Regions from separate parts of the Nodularia sp. LEGE 04288 genome, predicted to be linked through region 1. Evidence: riboswitches for the same ligand, from Rfam matches in the RefSeq annotation. Region 1 holds a riboswitch; the other holds the start of a gene.
The links. Region 1 has a riboswitch for cobalamin ahead of cobG (precorrin-3B synthase). Riboswitches for the same ligand answer to the same signal wherever they lie in the genome.

Region 1 (11,757 bases):
TATTCTTCCTCTTTTGCTAAGGCATTAACGGCTGCTGCGGCGATCGCACTGCCACCACGCCGACCATGTAAAGTTAAAAATGGTACACCTTTGCTATTTGCTGCTAGTGCGGCTTTTGACTCTGCTGCACCAACGAATCCCACTGGAAAACCTAAAATCAGCGCAGGTTTTAGCACTCCTTCTTCCAGCATTTCTAACAGCCGAAATAGTGCTGTCGGGGCATTCCCCACTGCTACCACTGCCCCTTCTAAGTGCAATCGCCACAATTCTACGGCAGCAGCTGATCTCGTATTACCCAAACGTTTAGCCAGCGCTGGTACTTCCACATCATAGAGGGTGCAAATAACTTGGTTGTTTGTCGGTAGTCTCTTCCTCGTAATCCCTTCGGCAACCATGCGGCAATCACACAAAATCGGCGCACCTGCTGCTAGTGCTGCGCGTCCCGCCTGCACCGCCGTTGATGAATAACCCAAGTCAGTAACGATATCAGTCATTCCACAGGCATGGATTAGGCGTACAGCTACTTTTGCTACATCTGGAGGCAGGACATCCAGCTTGGCTTCGGATCTGATGATTGCAAAGGATTTACTGTAAATTTCGTTAGCATCTCGGATGTAGTCAGACATGGGAAAATAGTGAATGGTGAATGGTGAATGGGAATGGCTATGCCACGCAAGCTAACAGAAATAACCCTAACTTACAGAGGAAAATAACGGGTGTAATTGGGCAATCTCATATCTATTAACAAATTCTCCAAAGGATTCATCAGGATTTCGGCATTGAATTTTATAAACTTGTAACATCTGCCCTAACAATACAGGTAGTTCGGCCACAGTGACATATTGATAGAGTTGACGACCAAATTTTTGGTTGCTGTCACCTATGGCTTCGCCACGCAAGCTATCACCAACATAAATGTGATAAGCTCCCATTGTTCCATTTTCTGATTCTAGGCTGACACCGAGCAAGGTAATATCACTATGACTATGCTGGGCGCAAGATTTTTCGCAGCCGCTAAAATGAATATGAACTGGGTGATTTAGACTAACATGAGTTTCCAGATACTTTGCTAATGCCAAAGCATCACCTTTAGTATCCGTGGCGGAAGCTGCACAACCTTTATTACCAGAACAGGCAACTAATGCACTATTGATATTACTTGCTGAGACATCTAATTTTAAAACAGCAATTTCACTTTTGACATCGGTAAGCGATCGCGCCGGAATATCTGTCAGGAGCAAATTTTGCCAAGGAGTTAGCCTCAGAGTCCCGTTACCAAATCTCTGGGCTAAATCAGCTAAACCCCTAATTTGCTGAGTCTCTAGCCTACCTAAAGGTAAAACCACGCCAATATAAAATAAGCCTGGCTGACGCTGGGGATGAATACCGATATGTTGATAGTTGGAGTTTGACCTGTTTTCGACACTGGTTTTGTCAAACTGTCCCTGGGATGTGAGTTGAAAACCTAGACGTTGTTCAACTTCTTGAAGATAACGTTCACAACCCAAATTATTTAATAACTCTCGTAAACGCAGCTTGCGCCGACTGTTTGGGTCAGTATAGTTGAGATAAACTTCAGCCAAAGCTGCCAAAACTGGCAAACATGACTCTGGTAATAAGACAATTCCCATATCAATGGGTGGTTTTCCTTTGACACCGACGCTGAGATGCAGACGAAAATAAACTCTACCGTCAATTAAGACAGCAGCAAACATGATATCGTTGAGGCGATCGCACACCGAGACTGTACCACCACCATCAAAGCAAACACTAAATTTTGCCGATAGTCCTGATAGGGTGGGATGTGCGGCGATATAATTTTCCCAGTCCTGCACAAAGGGACGAGTATCAATTAATTCTTGGGGATCAATACCAGCAGTGGGACTGGTCATAATATTCCGAATGTGGTCAACAGCGAAATTGCGAGAACCAATACCTATATTTTGTAAATCCTGGAGAACTGCTGCATTTATTCCCGAACGCAGTTCCCTGATTTGGAGGTTGGCGCGATTGGTAATATCGACATATCCACCCCCGTAATTCTCTGCTATATCTGCGATTGCATGACACTGTTTACTATCCAGAATTCCACCTGGTACTCTGATGCGTGATAATATCCCATCTTGAGCGGGTGTATCATAAAATAAGCCAGGACATAAGGCAAAACCGGACAGCAAAACATTAACTCCTTCCCTGTGCGACGCAGGCAATAGATAGTATGTGTGTCTTAAAAACACTGCTATAGTTGGCATTCTGACTTGGCAAATGTTCTGCTTTCGCTTTACCATTACAGCTGCGGCACAGTCCCGGAATTTCACCGGAGTTTCCCAACTCTTAGCTTCAGTAATTTAACATGATCAGGTATTCAGATCGCTGGATGCGATCTATTTTTTATATTCAGTTAAACTTAGCACTGGGTATATCTGGAGATTTTATTTACAACCCAATGAGTAGCCCTGTGACATTTCTTTGGGCTAATTACACAACATTTCAGTAATTTTATTGTACTAAATCAACTAAGGTGTCACATTGGAACCGGACTACACATGAAACTAAGCATCCACGATAATGCTCAGATGTGAATACCGATAGTGTGATGTTGGTCGAACCAGGTTCTAAGATGCGTTTCACTTTGCAAACTTGCATCTTATTCTTACAGTAGGCAATAATGCGATCGCCTGCTTTGACATCCAACGCTTTAATTTTCAATTAATACTCAACCTAATTATGAAATTTAATTAACTCAAGTAAATATATATTGCTATATTTTACCTGGATTAACAGTTGTAATGCTTGTTCATTATAACACACTTACTAATAGTTATGAAATGCTCAAATTTTGGCGCTGTTTGACAAAGCATCATTACAGGCTATTTTTCCAAAAAATGATGATTAACTGGGATTAATCGCCGAAAAAGCCGCAAAATTTAGTTAAATTATTACAGCTTCTATGACACGGAAATGGTTATCGATTGTGGGTATTGGTGAAGATGGCTTACAGGGGTTAAGTGCGATCGCACGTTCTCTGATAGAGCAAGCTGAAGTGATTGTCGGAGGCGATCGCCATTTAGCCATGTTACCCCCAAATGATCAACGCCAGAAAATAGCCTGGACATCTCCCATTAGCAGTTCCATCGCCGAAATTATCCGTCGTCGGGGTGAATCAGTCTGTGTGTTAGCCAGTGGCGACCCTTTTTGTTACGGTATCGGTGTCACCCTGACGCGACAAATTCCCCTAGAAGAAATTACGATTATTCCTGCGCCTTCCACCTTCAGCCTCGCCTGTGCCAAATTGGGATGGTCTTTTAGGGAAACAGAAACCTTGAGTTTGTGCGGTCGTCCAGCCTCTCTACTCCATAGTTACATCTATCCCAACGCTAAACTTTTGATTTTGAGTGAAGGCAAAGACACGCCTGCAACTGTTGCCGACATCTTGACAAATCGCGGTTATGGTGGTAGTAAAATTACAGTTTTAGAACATCTGGGCGGTATTCAGGAAAGAATTGTCGAAGGTATAGCCGCAGATTGGGATAAAAGAGAAATTGCACCGTTGAATGCGATCGCAGTTGAATGTATTGCTAATGCTGGGGTGGTACCTTTACCTAGATTACCAGGATTGCCAGATCATGCCTATCACCATGATGGACAGTTAACCAAGAGTGAAGTCAGGGCGGTGACTTTAGCAAAATTAGCTCCCATTCCCGGAGAATTACTGTGGGATGTCGGTGCGGGTTGTGGTTCAATTTCTATCGAATGGATGCGGACTGATTCTCGATGTCAGGCGATCGCCATTGAACAGAATTCTTCTAGACTGGGTTACATAGCCAACAACGCCGCAGCTTTAGGAACTCCCCACCTGAAAATTATTAGCGGTAAAGCACCATCAATTCTCCAAAATTTACCCACACCGGATGCGATATTTATCGGCGGTGGAGTCACAGCAGCAGGGCTGTTTGATATCTGTTGGAATGCACTGCGTCCGGGTGGGCGATTAGTAGCTAATGTTGTCACTGTAGAAGGTGAGCAAATTTTATTTAAATGGTATGAGCAGGTTGGTGGTAGTTTAACTCGTATCGCTATTCAAAGAGCAGAACCTATTGGTAAATTTTTAGGTTGGCGGGCGATGTCACCTGTTACTCAATGGATAGCAATAAAACCTGAAAACTTTTAATAATAGTGAAGTGTGCAGACAAATAAATTATTTATTTTTCGTCCCATATAATTCATGCTATCACACTGTTAATAATTTATCTGGGCTAATTCATTTCTAACATTCTCCAGCATCACTTGATATCGAGGATCTTGTAAACCATTTCCGAAATCCCCATTTAAATACTGCTGTAAAAGTTTCTCTGCCGCTTTGTAATCTGCCATTGCACTGGCTTTATTATTTAAATCACGGTACATATTACCTCTGAAAAAGTATTGATCAGCATTGGGACTACTATCACCAATTAATTGATTCAAATCGGAAATTGCTTTCTTTTTTTCCCCTAACTTTTCATAAGCCCTAGCCCGGTTCCAATAAGCTCCCCTACTAAAACCAAACCTACCTGTATTTTGCCTAATTACTTCGCTATGGTCCGCCACTGCGGCTTGATAATTTCCCAGGTTATAGTAAGCATTAGCACGATGATAGTATGCTTCTTCACCTTGAGGATTGAGAGTAATTGCCTGTGTAAAAGAAGAAACCGCAGATTGGGAGTCTTTTTCGCAGTCTTCTTGAAAGTGTCCCAGACCTATGAAGTCTTTGACTGTATTCAGATACGGTGGCTTAAAAGTTTGGCACTCACTAGCAGCATTAGAAGCTGGTATTTGTGCAACTAACGGGATCGAAAAACCTAGCAGCAAAATAGACGATGCATAAGCTAACACAGAAGGTTTAGAGAATGTAAATTTCATAATTTCAACCAGATTAATAACGCTAATTTAACACACAAAAATTTTTTCCCAAGTTACTAAAATAATGAAGTATGGGCAAAACCCACCCCATCCGGTTTTTTAGGCAAAACCTCACGCCTATCAAATATCCTCTATGATGCAAAAACTACATCTTCGTAAAGTTCTGCTATAGTCGCCTCAAAGTCTATACTATTTAATCGAAATGACTTTTCTTCTGCTGTGTAGGATTGCAAAACCCACAGCCCTTGACCATTACGGCGAAAACATTCAACTCGCTGACGTTTTGTGTTAATTAAGACGTATTCTTCTAGAGTTTCTAGCAGCTGATAATCGGCGAATTTATCCCCTCGGTCAAAGGCTTCGGTAGAATCAGATAAAACTTCCACAATTAAAGTAGAAAATCTTTTATAAGCTGGCGTTTCTTGGTCTCTTTGGTCGCAAGTTACCATGACATCGGGATAGTAAAACCGATTCAGTGATTCAATTCTGGCTTTCATATCCGCGATGTAAACACGACAACCTGAACCACGTACATGATTACGGAGGAGAGTAGCAAGGTTGAGCGCAATTGTCACATGGGAATCTAGCGCCCCCGCCATTGCGTAGATATAGCCATCAATATACTCATGTTTAATATCACTCTGCTCTTCCATCTCTAAGTATTCTTCAGGAGTGACGTAGATTTCCGGGGAAGCAACCATATTTAAAACCTCAAGGTATAGACTATATTCCTGGGGTTTCATCCCCAAGCCAGAAGTTAACAGCTTTCCTACTATCTAGCATATACATATAAAAACGGGAAATGTACCTCAAAGATCACAGTTGCTGTTCGCCTAGCGTCTTGGAGATAGGAGAGATAAATGAGGTCTTAACCTACTACCGTTGTGAAACTTGTTATGCATGAATTATGTGAGACTGTATTAAACAGTGAAGAAAAAATTACTCTGCGTCAGTTTATCCTGGAATTAAGTGCTACCGATAAACGTTATTTTTTAAGAAACGAGATTTTACATAATTTTGCCGACTTTTGTCACCAATACCAAAAGCCTACTTACTTTTATTATTCTTCTTCTATTGGCAGACTAATTCATAATACCCATGAAATGATTTTAGAAGCAGAAGGCACATGGTTTGTGGTTCGACCCAGGATTGGTAGTCAACAAGTGTGGCGACTGCAAACCGATTTCTCTGGATTTGAGTCAATGACACCCCAAGCGTGGTTAGATGTCAGCGATCGCCTCGTTAATCGCTATCAACCGCACATTCTCGAAATTGATTTTCAACCTTTTTCGGAAGAATCCACTAGAATCAGTGACCCCAGAAACATTGGTCAAGGTCTAGCCTTTCTGAATCGTTACTTGTGTAATCAACTGTCTAATGACACTCATTATTGGCTAGAGGTGATATTTCAAGCATTATATCGGCTGACTTATGATCAAAAACCGCTGCTAATTAGCGATCGCATTCCCTCCGGTCTTCACCTAGTCAAACAAATTAAGCAAGCCTTAAAATTTCTCAATCAGCAACCCCCAGAAGAACCTTACGCCAATTTTCGTCCTCACCTCCAAGAACTCGGTTTGGAACCAGGGTGGGGTAATACGGCTGGGCGCATATCCGAAACCCTAGAACTGTTAGAACAACTCATTGATAACCCCCAACCCGCTATCTTAGAAGCCTTTGTCGCCCGTGTCCCCGCCATTTTCCGCGTCGCCCTCGTTTCCATACACGGTTGGGTTGGTCAACAGGATGTTTTAGGTAGAGATGAAACACTAGGTCAAGTAATATATGTCCTCGAACAAGCCCGCAGTTTAGAAAATAAACTCCAAGCAGAAATCAAACTTGCGGGACTTGACTTATTAGGGATTCAACCTCATGTAATTATCCTCACCAGACTCATTCCTAACTGCAAAGGCACAGAATGTAATTTGCGGTTAGAAAAAATCCACGATACTGAAAATGCTTGGATATTACGCGTTCCCTTTGGCGAATTTAATTCTGATATTACCAACAATTGGATTTCTAAATATGAGATTTGGCCTTATTTAGAAACATTTGCCCAAGATGCCGAGAAAGAACTATTAACTCAATTCCAAGGTTGTCCAAATCTGATTGTGGGCAACTATAGCGACGGTAACTTAGTCGCCTCTCTCATTTCCCGCAGCCTAAAAGTTACCCAGTGCAATATTGCCCATTCTTTAGAAAAACCTAAGCACTTATTTAGTAATTTATATTGGCAAAATCTAGAAGAAATTTATCACTTTTCTGCACAATTTACCGCCGATTTAATTAGCATGAATGCGGCTGATTTTATCATCACTTCATCCTACCAAGAAATTGTCGGCACACCAGACACAATCGGTCAATATGAGTCATACAAATGTTTTACCATGCCGGATCTATATCATGTGATTAATGGGATTGATTTGTTCAGTCCTAAATTCAACATGGTTCCGCCAGGAGTCAGTGAAAACATCTTTTTCCCTTATCACCAAAAAGACAGGCGAGATCCCGAATTTACTACCCAAGTACAGGATTTACTTTTTACTCGTGAACATTCCCAAATCCTCGGTCACTTAGATAACCCTAACAAGCGCCCAATCCTTACTGTTGCCCCCATCACCTCAGTAAAAAATCTCGCGGGATTGGCGGAATGTTTTGCTAAAAATCGGGCATTACAAGAACGTTGTAACCTGATTATTATTACGAGTAAACTGTATCCAAATGAAGCCACCAATTCAAAAGAAGTAGAGGAAATTCAAAAACTCCATGACATAATCAATCAGTATGAACTCCACGGAAATATCCGCTGTATAGGGATGCGTCTTCCTAGCCCTGATCTCGGAGAAGCATACCGAGTAATTGCCGATTCTCAAGGAATTTATGTCCACTTTGCCCGCTTTGAATCCTTTGGTCGCAGCATTCTAGAAGCGATGGTTTCTGGTTTACCAACTTTCGTCACTAAATTTGGTGGTGCTGTGGAAATTATTGAAGAGCGAGAAGATACTTTTCATATTAATCCTACAGATTTCAAGGAAACAGCAAATCAAATTTTGAGCTTCATTGATGAATGTGAGACTCAACCCCATTACTGGCAGAAAGTTTCCGATTCCATGAGTCAGCGTATTCTTAATAAATATAATTGGCAGTTAAACACCAGTCAAACACTATTGTTGGCGAAAATATTTAGCTTTTGGAACTTTGCCGCTCCGGAGAATAACGCCGCTAAACATCGCTATTTAGAAACCTTATTTCACCTAATTTTTAAACCCAGAGCGGAAAAGATTTTAGAAGAACATATGCAACGTTCTCTCGTCATGCAAAATTGAAAATTCTGCATTGCTAATTGTGAATTTAGCAAAGGTATTCACGATGAATAAAAAAACTCCTAATAACCATTTTATCTATACAGATTGGATATTAATTGAAACTCATTTTGACCCAGAACAATTGCATTCTAGAGAAACCATCTTTACAATTGGCAACGGATACCTGGGAACACGGGGCAGTTTTGAGGAAGGTTATATTCGTGCATTACCAGCTACTTTCATCCATGGTGTCTATGATGATGTTCCTGTAGTTTATACAGAACTCGCCAATTGTCCCGACTGGCTACCATTGGTATTGAGTATCAATGGCGACAAATTTCGTTTGGATCAGGGGGAGATATTAAGGTATGATCGACAACTAGATTTACGTCAGGGTATTTTTTCCCGTTCTTTGCGTTGGCGCAGTCCCAGCGGGAAAACTGTAGATATTCACTTTGAACGCTTTGCCAGTTTAGCTGACCAGCACGTATTGGGGCAGCGCTGTCAAGTAACGCCTGTAGATTTTGATGGAATGATTGAAATTCAGGCGAGTATTAACGGCTACCCAGAGAATCAGGGTTTTAATCATTGGGAAGCAATCGACCAGGGTAAAACTGAACAAGGAATTTGGTTACACAGCCGGACTCGCGGTTCCCGGATCGATATTGGCATGGCGGCAAGGATGGTAATATCGGGAACTGAGGCAGCTTTAGAAGTGCATACTGCCCCTGGCTACCCTACCTTAACTGCAACCTTCCTGGCTACATCACAGCAGACGGTGACAGTAGAGAAGACTGTGACAGTTTTTACCTCACGGGATGTTTCCCAACCAGTGCCAGCAGCTCAAGAAAAACTCGCGCAATTGCCAGACTATATAACTTTGCTGCAAGCCAACGCCCAAGCATGGAATGAGGTTTGGCACTATAGCGATATCGTGATTGAGGGAGATAGTAAAGCTGCTTTTGCTGTGCGTTACAATCTATTTCAACTGCTGATTTCTGCGCCCAAGCATGATGAAAAAGTCAGCATTCCCGCTAAAACTTTGTCAGGGTTTGGCTATCGTGGTCATATTTTTTGGGATACAGAAATTTTTATTCTGCCCTTTTTTACTTTCACCCAACCTGCTTTAGCCCGAAATTTATTAAGTTATCGTTACCACACTTTAAATGGTGCGCGACGCAAGGCATCCCATTATGGTTATAAAGGGGCGATGTATGCTTGGGAAAGTGCGGTTACAGGGGATGAAGTTACACCACGTTGGTCACTTCCTAGCGATTTTTACGGTGAAGATATCAGAATTTGGTGTCGTGACCACGAAATACACATTAGTTCAGATATTTCTTATGCTGTTTGGTATTACTGGCAAGCCACCGGCGATGATGAATGGATGCAAAAGTGCGGTGCTGAGATTATTTTAGATACAGCTGTCTTTTGGAATAGTCGAGTTGAGTTTAATTCTGAACAAGACCGCTATGAAATTCGGGGGGTAATTGGAGCGGATGAATATCACGAGTTTGTCCATAATAATACCTTTACTAATCGGATAGTGCAGTGGCATTTAGAAAAAGCTTTGATAGTCAATGATTGGCTGCATCAAAATTTCCCAGAACGAGCTAAGGAATTAGAGGATAAATTACAACTCACGGCTGAGATAAAAACCCAGTGGGAAGATATCGTGGCTAAACTTTGGATTCCTTACGATGCTGAAACGGGATTAATTGAACAGTTTGAGGGATTTTTCCAGTTGGAAGATATTAACTGGAATGACTATGAACCACGCACCCAGTCGATGCAAGGGATTTTGGGTATTGAAAAAACCAATAAATTGCAGGTACTCAAGCAGCCAGATGTATTGATGCTGTTGTACTTAATGCGGGAATTAGGAGATTTTCCTTACAATCAAAAATCATTACAAGCAAATTGGGACTACTACGCACCCCGCACTGATATTACTTATGGTTCATCACTTGGCCCAGCAATTCATGCCATTTTAGCTTCAGATTTAGGCAAGTCGGCTGAGGCTTACGAACGGTTTATGCAAGCAGCAATGGTGGATCTCGAAGATATCCGTGGTAACGCTGCCGATGGTATTCACGGGGCGAATGCGGGGGGAATTTGGCAAGCTGTGGTGTTTGGTTTTGGTGGGATTAAACTGAGAGACAGTCGCCCTCTGGCCAACCCTCATTTACCCAGGGGTTGGACACGCCTGAAGTTTAAACTGCACTGGCGCGGTAAATGGCATGAGTTTGATTTACGTCCCCAAATCACTCAGGAGGAAAGTAACAAAGGATTTATTTTATTTGCTCCTTCATCTCCCCACACTTCTAAAATCCAAGGGGTGATATTTGATTTAGACGGCGTGTTAACTGATACAGCAGAATACCACTATCAAGCTTGGCAGAAATTAGCAGATGAGGAGGATATCGAATTTAATCGGCAAGCTAATGAGGCGTTGCGGGGTATATCTCGTCGGGCTTCTCTGATGCGGATTATTAAGAATAAAAAATATTCAGAGGCAGAAATTCAGGAAATGTTGGAGCGTAAAAACGGCTACTATGTGGATCTAATTGAAAATATTACACCAAAAGATGTGTTGCCAGGTGCGATCGCTTTATTGGATGAATTGCGACAACAGGGGATAAAAATCGCCATTGGTTCAGCCAGCAAAAATGCCCAGGTGGTTGTAGAGCGTTTGGGAATTGCTGATCATGTAGATGCGATCGCAGATGGTTATAGTGTACAACAACCGAAGCCAGCCCCCGACCTGTTTTTGTATGCAGCCGAGCAATTAGGCGTTCCACCAGATCAATGTGTGGTGATTGAAGATGCGGCGGCGGGTGTAGAAGCTGCTTTAGCGGCTGGGATGTGGGCTGTAGGTTTAGGCCCCTCAGAACGCGTCGGTGCGGCTCATGTTGTTCTGCCTAGTTTAGCAGGTGTGAAGTGGGCAGAGTTGCAAGACAAATTGAGGGAAGCTGTGGCACAGAAATATTGACTTTCTACAAATTTTATTTGGATTAACGAACCGCCAAGGTGCCAAGTTCGCCAAGGGAAGAGGGTAAGTTTTTTAAGGGAGATAATTTTATGTCTAAATCTGGAAGAACACGGGAAATACTGCAATCAATGAGAAATATTCCTCAGCAAGTAATGAACTATATCTCAGAAGCAGTCAGCAGAATCTTCAGCCCCAGAGACGACAACTATCCAGCCACAGGAGTTCAACCCTTTGAAGGCGATCCCCCTGACAAAAAAAACGACTAAAACCTCCGCGTACCTTTGCGTACCTCTGCGTTTAAACCAAAGCCTTCAGCAAAGCCTGAAGTTTCAGTTGCACCTCAGCAAACTCTTTCTCAGGATCAGAACCAGCCACAATCCCAGCACCAGCATACAACCTCGCGCGATCGCCATCAATTAAAGCCGAACGAATCCCCACAATAAACTCACAGTTACCGCTAGCATCTATCCAACCCAGAGGCGCAGCATATAAACCCCGCTCAAAACTTTCATAACGACGAATTTCTGCACAAGCAAAATCTCTCGTTGCACCCGCCAC
Region 2 (11,757 bases), on a different contig from region 1:
GAAGTCAGGAAGAAACGAACCACAGAGGCGCAGAGTACACAGAGTTATGAGAATTTGAGAGGCTTCGCCGTGAGCATCAGCCCTTAGCGAAGCTTCCCGAAGAGTACGGTTTTTTGCGTAAGTCTGATTATGCCGTTCTGTACAGGTAGGGTGTGTTATCGCGTAGCGTAACGCCCCAATTCTGATTTTAGGTGCATGAGGAGAAATGTCTGTAACGCACCCTACTAATTACTTAAAAGAGAGGAGAGAGAATGACAATTAAAACACTAGATATTTCGCCTGTTGGTAGAGTCGAGGGCGATTTAGATGTGCGCGTAGATATTGAAGATGGGCGGGTAGTTAACGCCTGGACTCATGCGGAACTGTTTCGAGGATTTGAAATTATTCTCCGAGGTAAAGACCCCCAAGCCGGATTAATTGTCACACCCCGGATTTGCGGTATCTGCGGTGGTTCCCATTTAACTAGTGCATCTTGGGCATTAGATACGCTCTGGGGTACAGAAGTGCCTCGCAATGCAATTTTGGCGAGAAATTTGGGTCAAATTGTCGAAACCATCCAAAGTATTCCCCGCTATTTTTATGGACTGTTCGCTATTGACTTAACTAATAAAAAATACCGTCGCAGTCGCCACTATGAAGAAGCTTGTCGCAGGTTTGCGGCTTACACTGGCAAGTCTTATGAAATTGGTGTGACAATTTCTGCCAAACCTGTAGAAATCTATGCTTTATTAGGGGGACAATGGCCTCACAGCAGTTATATGGTTCCTGGTGGTGTGATGTGTGCCCCGACTCTGACAGACATTACCCGCGCTTGGGCAATTCTGGAATATTTCCGGACTAATTGGTTAGAACCAGTGTGGCTGGGTTGTTCATTGGAACGTTACGAACAAATCCACACTTATGATGATTTCATGGACTGGTTGGATGAAGACCGCAATCATCGTGAGTCAGACTTGGGTTTTTATTGGCGCATGGGTTTAGATATCGGTTTGGATAGATATGGCGCTGGTGTTGGTAAATATGTGACTTGGGGATATTTAGCCCATGAGGATAAATACCAAAAGCCGACTATGGAAGGGCGAAATGCGGCGATGATTATGAAGGGTGGCGTGTATGACAGCTTCAGTGATACTCACTCTTTGATGGATCAGTCTTTTCTGCGGGAGAATACTACACATTCCTGGTACGATGAGGGAACAGCAGATATTCATCCAAGCGATCGCACTACTAAACCCACTGCGAACAATACCAAAGACTTTGAAAATGCCTATTCTTGGTCGAGTGCTGTCCTACACAAAGACTTCGGACGTTTGGAAGCGGGACCTTTAGCCCGACAGTTAGTAGCTGGTGGTAATCACGGCGAATCCTGGCAACACCACGACGGGTTTATTTTGGATGTCTTCAAACAAATGGGCGGTGCTAGTGTTCATGTGCGTCAGCTAGCACGAGTTCACGAACTTGTCAAGTTATATCGCCAAGCGGAACACTGCTTACGCGAGTTTAAATTAAATGACCCTTGGTATATTAAGCCTACAGAAAGAGATGGTAAGGGTTGGGGTGCAACGGAAGCGGCGCGGGGTGCTTTGTCTCATTGGGTTGAGGTGGAGGGCGGTAAGATTAAAAATTACCAAGTGATTGCTCCTGGGACTTGGAATATTGGACCCCGTGACGGTGAGGGTAAACGCGGTCCCATTGAGGAGGCTTTAATCGGGACACCTATTTACGATTCTAGCGACCCTGTGGAAGTTGGTCACGTGGCGCGCGCTTTTGATTCTTGTTTGGTGTGTACTGTTCACGCCCATGATGCGAAGACTGGTGAGGAGTTGGCGCGTTTTCGGACTGCTTAAAAAATGCTGACATCTTGATAGCAGCAATTGGTGATAGTTGCTATCAAGAATTCTTGATTTCAGTTTGTTTAGTACAACACACATTGAGTTACAATAGTTCTACAAGTGGTTACAATTTTACTAGATATACTTTGTGCCTAAAGTCATTGAAATACCTATTGATTTAACTCACTTTGAGCTTCCTCAAGCTGTCCAAGAACGTCTTCAATCTCTATTGGATCGCCAAGAAGCAGGCAAAGTGCTTACCCAAGCAGAACGACGGGAAGCAGAAGGGTTGGTTGAGCTAGCAGAATTTTTATCTCTGTTGCACTTGCGATCGCAGCGTATGATAGAGCAGGAATAAATGGTAACTATTCCAATTGCTTTACGTCGATTAGTCATTAAAAGAGCATCTGATCACTGTGAGTATTGCAGTTTATCCCAAGTAGGTCAAGCAGCAACATTCCATATTGATCACATTACTCCTGTAGTAGCAGGAGGTACAACAACAGCAAATAATTTGGCACTGGCGTGTGTGTCCTGTTCATTACGTAAAGCTGCTCGACAAATGGTTGAAGACCCGGAAACAGGTGAAAAAGTCCTAATTTTTAACCCTCGTCAACAAGTATGGAAAGAACACTTTCACTGGGATGGTGTAAAAGTTGTGGGATTAACAGCTATAGGACGAGCAACCATTAATACACTCAAAATGAATCGTGAAATTATGCTGGCCATTCGGGCAGAAGAGGAATTCCTGGGTCGTCATCCGCCGTCATTCCCTTAGAAGTTAGCAACGATGCATTTTCTGGTTGAGATCATGACAGGATTTTTATCTTTCGTATAGTGAAACACGATTTTCGTAGACACCAGCGCCCAGTTGACTAGCATTGTTCTTCCTTCAGAGATTGCTTGGACTGACTCAATTACCCTCCAGAAACAATACCAAGAAACAGATTTATTAATGTTTTATTAAAAAGTAGCCAAACCAACCAAAATACAAGATGAAGAATTACTATCATCCAAAACTCAACTTGATAGGAAGCTTTGCTACTTTTGTGATGTAATTGGCGTTGGGCAATAAACGCACCTAACCAACCACCCATAAATTCGCATAGATGTAAAGTCTTTTCTTGCACTCTCCATCGTCCTTTCTTTGCACGAGATTTATCGTCAGCGTACAGTGCCAAGGTAATTAAACTCATACAAGGATAAAGGATGAGAGGAATTGGAATGCCCGTACTCAATAAAAAATGGATGGAACCCAAGCCAGGTAGTAGAGATAAAAGTAATGTCTCGAATGCTAATGATGAAGATTTCACCATAGGCTTGGGTTTCAAATTCATAGGTGTGCTAGAAGATGAGGACTGAGATATAGGTTTTGATACAATCATCCCTTCAATCGAAGCATTACACGCGCGTAACTTGCCGTTTTGTTCAACTGCGAGTTGATAACAAATAATATCACCAACTTGGGGACGACGGTTAAGATTTTTAAATGCGCTGATGTGAAGAAATACTTCTTGATTACCAGTGGTGAATTGTATAAAACCAAAACCCTTATCATCTTTCCAAGTAGTTAGTTGCCCTTTGTGTAAAACAGGTTTCATGAACAAGCCGTATATATAGACCTACTTTATAGTATGCCCCTGTTTATACCAATAAATAGCACTAACGCAATTTTTATAAATTGAGCGTCTAAATATTTCTTAAAAACTCGTAGCGTAACACACTAAAATTCATAGAACTAATGCGTTAGGCTAGCCGTGATGCACTTCAACAAAACATAAATTTATAAGGTAAGCTTGTGCCTGATATAGCGTTACATAAATATCTTCCTCGCCTTCCTGAAGCCGCACTGCAAGAATTCATAGAATGGTGTGTTTTGGAACAGGCAAAAGCCGCAGGTTGTAATTTTACTCCAGACCAAAGTAAGTTAAATAACTTGCCACCAGCAGAGTATATTCCTAAGCTAATTGACCAGTTTATGAAAGTTAAACCAGACCCAATTAAAGCCGGGTTAGTCGCTGCAATCGCGGGGAAGGAAGCTGATAAACATGGTTTATCTGGTTTGGCAGTTGTCGCCGATTTTATCGCACTTTATGTCAAGTATTTAATTCCTAAAGAGGGTAATACTCCAGAACAAGCAGAAATGATATTAACTGACGCATCACAAAAGCAGTGTGAAAAATTCACAGAAATTGCTAGCAAATATGGTGTAAAGTTTTAGTTTTAAAAGTTTTGGGCGAATATAATTCGCTACTACTAAGGATTTTAAACCCAGGTTGCTGGGTTTTGTCTGTGTAGCCTCGACTTCTATTCGCCAAGGCTTTACTCTCAGAGGTTTTGTCTGTCTCATCAGTCGAAGCCTCTGATTTAGCAACTCATGATTGCCTAATTTTAAAACTCTTGCTAACTATCATTGGTTGCGGTAACCTCAACCGCAGTGACGACGCTGTAGGCGTAATTATTGCCCAACGCCTACAACAATATCTAACCGAAAATCCCCACCCTGATGTGCGAGTTTATGACTGTGGAACCGCAGGGATGGAAGTAATGTTTCAAGCCAGAGGTAGTAAAGCATTAATAATTATTGATGCAAGTTCTACAGGTTCTGAACCTGGTGCTGTATTTCAAGTCCCAGGAGAAGAACTAGAAGCTTTACCAGAATCTAGTTATAACTTACATGATTTTCGTTGGGATAACGCTTTAGCAGCTGGACGAAAAATATTTGTCAATGACTTTCCCCAAGACGTAACAGTTTACCTAATTGAAGCCGCAAATCTTGATTTGGGACTAGAATTAAGTCCCATAGTCAAATCTGCTGCTGATTTAGTTCTTGAACAATTAACCAAACTCATTAACCAGAATAGATAGACTTAATTAACAATCCAAAATCCAAAATCCAAAATCCAAAATTAACTTACGCCCAATCACGATAAACAGACAGTTCATCTACCCTCATTTCAAAGGGTATACCTTGACTATCTGGGGGACAAACACGGATTTTAGCGCTGCTGATAATGGAGTTTAGTAACGTTCCCATTGGCACGATTTGTCGCAAAACCCGCCAATTAGTAACTTGATCAGGACATTCAATTACCAATGTCATCGCATTAGCGCGAGTTGTGACATACCAGCGACAATTAGAGAGCAGATTTTGAATGATGCGATCGCATCCGTCATAAAAATACCTACTAATAGAATATTCTAGTTGTTGTCGCAGGATAATATCTGCCGATGTCGGCTGCTTAGGATGAGAATCATCACTATTAAAATAAAAGTTATTGTTCGCCATATCTCTTTATGATCCTAGTTATTTGCCAATAGCCATCCCATAGAGAATATCTTTATTGGTTTCTAATAATTCTTGGGTTTCATCATCGTAAAACGCACCAATTCCACTACAATCAATCCCCAAATAATTACTCACCAAATAAATTCTTTGACCGATAAAACCAGCTAATTGCATAGCAGTTTGATAATTGATATAGTTAGATGCAAAAAACAAAGTTACAGCGCCATCTCTCGCGATCGCTTGATTCACACATAAGTAACCTGTTCGTTCCCCGAAATTACCCGCTTTCAGCAGATGCGTACCTTTATATAATCCCGGCGATATCCCCTCTACTCGATGTATAACAGAGTAAATTTCGATGTCCTCAAAATTCTCTGTTGGTATTGATTGTGTAATTTGTCGCCAGATATATAAATAGTCTTCTTGAGAAATAAACTGTTTCCGGAAACGTCTAATAGAACGTCTATTCCAAACAGCTTGATAGAATTTATCTTTGTCCAAGTTAAACTGTGGCTGTTCTAGTAGCTGTGCCGAACTCTGCTGTATAGCAGTTAGTTCATAGCTATGTTCAATAAATTCATTAGCCTCAAAATAATCTGTCCCAGAGACAAAAGGAACCTTCAGCCTTAAACGCCTGACTGGCTTTTCTTGCACTTCACCTGAGATTATCCCAGCAGTAATAAACTCTTTATTTTCAAAGCCTAAAACTGTATTAAGAGCAAGTTTATCAAAGTCAAAAATCAGTTGTATATCTTGGTTATGCAGATAAGCTGATGCTGCGATCGCACCTAAATGATGACCGCTATCTAAAAAGCAATATCTCAGGCTTCTATCCTGATATTTCCAGCTAGACCTATAATAAACACAACTAATTAAAAAAATGCATCCCTTGATACTTTTACCCGGTATAATATAACTTTCTAGGCCATCATCAATTAATTCATAAATCAGAGTTAGACAATTATTCTCAACTTCTAGATGATATATACCATCTATTATTCCCGACATCCCGCGAATTTGCACATAAACTTCCGTAGGGTATAAAGCGCCTGCTGAGGGGTTTACCCGGAGTTTATAAGGGACATCTTTATATGCCTTTTCCAGAGTAACTGCACTGGTTAACCAGATAAAAGAATGCACGGGATTATTGAGATTTAATTTTACCCGCCGATAAAACTTGGGATAAACTTTAAATGCAGTTGGCTGGGTGGAAGCATCTACATAATTGGGATTAATCTGTACAGATAAGTAAGAATGCTTGGTGATATCGTGGTACGCCGTCTCTAAATTCTTACTTTGCGGCATTTTTGAGTAATCCTAAAATCTCTATATTGCTAGCAAAATCTATGGCTTGATAATCGTCTAAGTTTCTTAATTCCAAATTAGGGTTGTGTTGTAGAAGTAATTTAGCCACACCTGTTTTTCCTGCTGATGCTGCATACATTAACACAGTTGCACCATTATCATTTTGATTATTAATGTTAATTTTGGCAGCTAGCAGCAAGCTAATTAACTCGTAATGATTGCCGAAACAAGCAAACCATAAAGCATTATTATTATCATTATTTTTAGCATTAATATTCGCGCCCAAATCAATGAGTTCTTTGACAACTGCATAAACTCCCTCTCTAGTTGCTTTCATCAAAGCCGTATCGCCATTTTCACCTGCTTGATTCAAGTTTTGGGGATTGTAGCCTTTTGCTATCATCCATTGCTTGGTGACTTCACTCAATTTTTGCTTTTTGATCTGATTCATGACTAATCCTTAATATTTCTAGATGGACTCAGAAAGGTGAATAATAGGTTATACCTAGCATTCTTCAGCTAAACATACATTCCTAATGATTAGAGTCGTTTAAACTCTAGCTAGTTAATAGCTTTAAACACCCCTTGACAAAAGTCTGGCATTTATTTGATACCTGAATAAAACAGGTTAATATTAGGACAATGTTCACGCAGATTTCAGTCATTTTATGATTGAATCTATCTGAGGTGCTGCGTAATTTTTAACTGAACCAGAATTAAGAGAGAAATGTCTAAAATAGCCTTGTATCGCTTTTTGTGGAAGTTTAGGTTCACTAGCAACTATTTAGCTTACTTATATATTATCACTCTGATAATTTTAAATTATGAATCATTTATAAAGATCCCAAGACATATTGGGGTTAATTAGCGAAATAAAACCTAAAAATGCAGCCAAAGCTACAGTCATTTAAGAAAAATCAGCTATTGGACATCGACCGAAATTGAATATGCTTTTTCCAAAACCTTTGTCAAGATAATACCTTTGGGGAAGTCTTCGGCTACATGAATGGTTGAAAATTTAAGCGAGTAACAATTTAACTATTATCTGTCAATAGAAACTATCTGTTAAATTTATACAAGATTTGATTTAAATTTGACGAAAGTATGATAGATTTTCATATATCCGGTTCTAGTAGAAATTAGCTATTAGAGGTAACGGGGAAAGTTCGGTGTAATTCCGGCGCTGTCCCGCAGCTGTAAACAGATTTTAGATTTTTATTTTGAGATATGAAGATGGCATCAGACATTCCCAAATCCTAAATTTAAAATTTAAAATTACGTAAGTCAGAATACCCGCCGATAAAAAAGTAACTTTAGCTAAAATCTACGAGGTATAGATGACAGCACAACATACAATATTTGTTTGTACCACTTGTGCGAGTAAGTGGGAAGGTGGGAAGCGTGTTGGTGAAAGTGGTGGAGAAAAATTTCTGAAACACTTGGAAGCACATTATCCCAATTGGGAATTGAACACAGAATTTGTGATTCAACCAGTGAACTGCATGAGCGCTTGCGATCGCTCTTGTGTGGTATCCTTTGCTGCACATGGTAAATCTACATATCTGTTTGGTGACATTTCGCCTGAGTTATCACCCGCAGATGTGGCTGGAGTATTCGAGTGTGCAGGTAAATATCATGCTCATCCAGAAGGTTTATTACCGTGGAGTGAACGTCCAGAACCACTCAAAAAAGGAATTTTGGCACGTATTCCAGCAGTACCCACTCCCTGACTGATAAAATCCACTGAAAGAAAATCATGTAACTAACAATACCGAATTTGAAACGGATTTTGGCGATCGCAATCTTATTTACATTCAGATGCGATCTCTTTCTTCAATCTAGCTCTTTGCGCCTGGTGCGTAGGACAGCCAGCGAAATTTAGTATTTCATCCAAATAATGTGATTAAATACCAGTACCTTCGCCAACCTGACCTTAACCCTCAATGCAAAAACCAAAGTCAATTAAGATTTCCAAAGCCACACGCTACCAAAATGCAGCCATAGATTACTATATGGGACTCACAGGTTCTTCCTATCTACATTACGGTTATTGGGAAGCAATCCCAACTATTGGAGAAGAATTGACTTTAACTGACCTGCGTGAGGCGCAAGAAGCCTATGCAGCGAAACTTTTTAGTTTCATCCCCGAAGGAATTCAAACCGTACTGGATGTAGGCTGTGGTATTGGTGGTAATGCCAAATCTCTTTGGGAACGTGGTCTGAGTGTTGAAGGACTAGCACCCGATGCAATCCAAAAAGAGAAATTTATTCAAAATACTAACGGTAAAATACCTTTCTACTTAACGACATTTGAAGATTTTCAGACTTCACATTCCTATGATTTAGTTCTCTTCAGTGAAAGTAGCCAATATATGGCGGTGGAAGATTTAGCTGAAGGTGCAGCGCGTTTACTTAATAATGGTAGTTACTTACTCATAGCAGATATGATGCGCCTTGATGCCGAATACAAAGAGGGCATTTTTTCTAATTGTCATATTGCTCATGAACTTCAAGCAGCTTTAGAGAAGACAGGATTTAAATTAATCAAATCCGAAGATATTTCTCAATCTATTGCACCAACAATTGATTTGTGTCTGAGTAATTTTCGGACATTTGGACTGACCACATTTAAATATATTGCTGATGTTGTCAAGATAGCAGTTCCACCTGTACATACAATAGGAAGTTGGGCTTTTAAACGTTGGCTGGATCAACCAATTACTGAGGGTCTAGCTGCACGACAGATTTTTGACAGTCATCTTTGTTATCAAATTCAACTCTGGCAGTTATAAAAGTTGCTGAGACACGATTTATCGCGTCTGTACAAGAGATATTACGCATCAAGTCTAGGAAAAATTTTAAAATATGTTTGTTGAAAATTGATTTAATATTGGCGGTCAGCTTGAAGATGCGGTGGCTCAAGAGTTATCATCCAGACATTGTTTAGGAAATAACATCACCTTTTTTAGTCAGCGATCGCACAAGTATATCAGGAGTCAACCACTCATGAATTTCCGCCACTTCCTACATTCACAGCCACTGCATAGGATTTTGTCTGCATCTATTTTTCGCGTCCGCCAGGGTTTAGCAGCCAACTATAATTGCTTGACTGGGGTAGCTGTCGCTTTAGTTATTTCTATCCCAACTTTAGCTTCAGGTGCGCCGTTGCGAGTGGGTGTGGCTGGTTCTGCTCCTTTTGTAGTTCGCAAAGATACAGACACGAATGGCATTAGTGTGGAAGTCTGGGCAGAAGTGGCTCGCTCTCAAAATATAGAGTATGAATTAATACCGCAATCCAGCGTTGCCAATGCCCTAGAAGTTGTGAATCAGGGAGAATTGGATTTGTTGATTGGCCCCATCACAATTACAGCCCAGCGCCTAGAAAAAGTTGACTTTACCCAACCCTATTTTTCTACAGAAATTGCTGTCTTAACAGCAGCAGATGATCCCAGTATTTGGAGTCGGGTAAAACCTTTTTTTGAGACTGCGGTTTTAACTTCCGTGGGCGTATTAGTTATCCTGATGTTCGTGGTGGGGAATTTGGTTTGGTTGGCGGAACGAAATAAAAATAGCGAGCAATTCCCGAAAAATTACTTCCAGGGAGTGGGTAATGGGATGTGGTTTGCACTTGTAACATTGACTACAGTGGGATATGGCGATCGCGCACCGGTTACCCGTCTCGGTCGTTTCATCGCCGGGACTTGGATGGTATTAGCTCTAGTCACAGTTTCTTCACTGACAGCCGGACTTGCTTCAGCCATAACCATCGCCTTATCCGGTGATTCTACTGAACAATTTACCAATCCCTCAAGCTTAAAAGATGCTAGGTTAACGACTGTTGAAGGCTCATCTAGTGCTGAAGTTGTGCAGAACTATAGTAGTCGAGTGCAAAAAGTGGCAAATTTGGCAGAAGCCGTACAAAAATTGTCTGATCAAAAAGCAGATGCAGTAGTTTTCGACCGTCCCGCTATGGAATATTACCTCACGCAAAATCCCGAACTGAATTTAAAATTAACTAACTTGTCTCTGGGAACTGAGCTTTATGGGTTTGTCTTACCCATCGATAGTCCTTTAACCAAAGACCTCAACATTGAATTGCGAAAGATGTCGGAAAATGGCACTTTGGAAGACATTTCTTCTCGCTGGCTTAGTAATAGTCCAGACAATTCTCAAAATTCTGCAATCTAGTAATCCTAGATGAAAAAGATCCCCGAATTCTTCAAGAAATCGGGGATCTAAACCTTCTGAGAGTTCAAAGCAATACTCTACACAAGATATGGTTCTTGGTGAGTTTTAATTGTGCAATTAGAACGGGGATAAGTAACGCAAAGTAGAGCGAATCCTTTAGACATTTGCTCGTCATCTAAAAAGATTTGATCAGATTGATCAACTTCACCTTCAACAACTTTTCCTACACAACTAGAGCAAGAACCTGAATGACAAGAGAAAGGCAACTCAATACCATTTTCTTCGGCTCCTTCCAAAATGGTACTTTCTTCATCGATTTCAATTGTGGAGTCGAGTTCTTGCTTTTTGTTGATTAATCTAACTTGATAGCTTGCCATTTTCCGATTCTCCTCAAAAGTTATACGATGAAATTGATTTTGCTCAGTTTGTGAGTTTCTGTTACCTAGTGAACTCCAAACTTCCAGAAACAGCGCGGAAGAGGACACTGCATTGATGGGGTTCCTCCGGCTGTAAGTAATGATAAGTGGTATCGGTTTCACCAACTTGCGCTTTTTCCAAACCCGTAGATTAGCAAGTGTCCATGATTTCTAGGGTCAGCTTTGAAGGCTCAATTACGAATTACGAATTCACAGCGGTACTAGCTGCAAGGTACACCAGTGGGTGTGCCATCATCGGTTTTGAATGATTTTCCGCAACCGCAGGTATCACTTGCATTAGGGTTAGTGAACTTAAAGCCACTTTCCATTACCCCTTCTACAAAATCGACCACAACCCCGTCCAATAACGGCGCACTTTTAGCATCAACATAAATCAACACATTACCTTGTTGAATTACCAAATCATCTGGTTGTGGTTTGCTAGTGACATCAATGCCATATTCATAGCCATTGCAACCACCATCTTTTACAGATATCCGGATGCCTTTTGAAGCGTCATTATTGTCAGAGGCAGAACCTCTAATAAATGCCCGCAGACGAAACTCTGCTTTTTCTGTTAGACTAACAGCCATTACGTCTCCTGATTTGTCGCGATGAAGTTTTATGGAAGGCAGGTGATAGTGTTTTGTCCGTTGTCTAATAACCAATAACCAAAGAATTTTTGATTTTGAACTTGCGATTTTAGATTGCAGTTTAATCCAAAATC

Region 2: linked by a shared signal. The riboswitch ahead of AACX33_RS03905 (DUF1636 family protein) and the one ahead of cobG (precorrin-3B synthase) in region 1 are both predicted to bind cobalamin.

Annotation. Positions count from the first base shown of each region.
Region 1 covers NZ_CAWQOY010000117.1:13,960-25,716, reverse strand. The annotation lists gene AACX33_RS14640 (precorrin-8X methylmutase) at 1-626, opposite strand, end outside; gene cobG (precorrin-3B synthase) at 693-2,252, opposite strand; adenosylcobalamin-variant (AdoCbl-variant) riboswitch at 2,239-2,339, opposite strand; gene AACX33_RS14630 (hypothetical protein) at 2,500-2,709, opposite strand; gene cbiE (precorrin-6y C5,15-methyltransferase (decarboxylating) subunit CbiE) at 2,951-4,171, shown strand; gene AACX33_RS14620 (tetratricopeptide repeat protein) at 4,240-4,902, opposite strand; gene AACX33_RS14615 (Uma2 family endonuclease) at 5,034-5,603, opposite strand; gene AACX33_RS14610 (sucrose synthase) at 5,799-8,228, shown strand; gene pgmB (beta-phosphoglucomutase) at 8,272-11,199, shown strand; gene AACX33_RS14600 (hypothetical protein) at 11,289-11,465, shown strand; gene AACX33_RS14595 (isochorismate synthase) at 11,497-11,757, opposite strand, start outside.
Region 2 covers NZ_CAWQOY010000044.1:69,280-81,036, forward strand. The annotation lists gene AACX33_RS03855 (hydrogenase small subunit) at 1-1, shown strand, start outside; gene AACX33_RS03860 (nickel-dependent hydrogenase large subunit) at 252-1,847, shown strand; gene AACX33_RS03865 (hypothetical protein) at 1,981-2,190, shown strand; gene AACX33_RS03870 (HNH endonuclease) at 2,191-2,610, shown strand; gene AACX33_RS03875 (DUF1294 domain-containing protein) at 2,750-3,433, opposite strand; gene AACX33_RS03880 (hypothetical protein) at 3,631-4,053, shown strand; gene AACX33_RS03885 (hydrogenase maturation protease) at 4,233-4,700, shown strand; gene AACX33_RS03890 (hypothetical protein) at 4,747-5,121, opposite strand; gene AACX33_RS03895 (nitroreductase family protein) at 5,140-6,426, opposite strand; gene AACX33_RS03900 (ankyrin repeat domain-containing protein) at 6,413-6,877, opposite strand; cobalamin riboswitch at 7,534-7,741, shown strand; gene AACX33_RS03905 (DUF1636 family protein) at 7,764-8,156, shown strand; gene AACX33_RS03910 (class I SAM-dependent methyltransferase) at 8,370-9,218, shown strand; gene AACX33_RS03915 (transporter substrate-binding domain-containing protein) at 9,340-10,614, shown strand; gene AACX33_RS03920 (2Fe-2S iron-sulfur cluster-binding protein) at 10,692-10,991, opposite strand; gene AACX33_RS03925 (HesB/IscA family protein) at 11,252-11,623, opposite strand.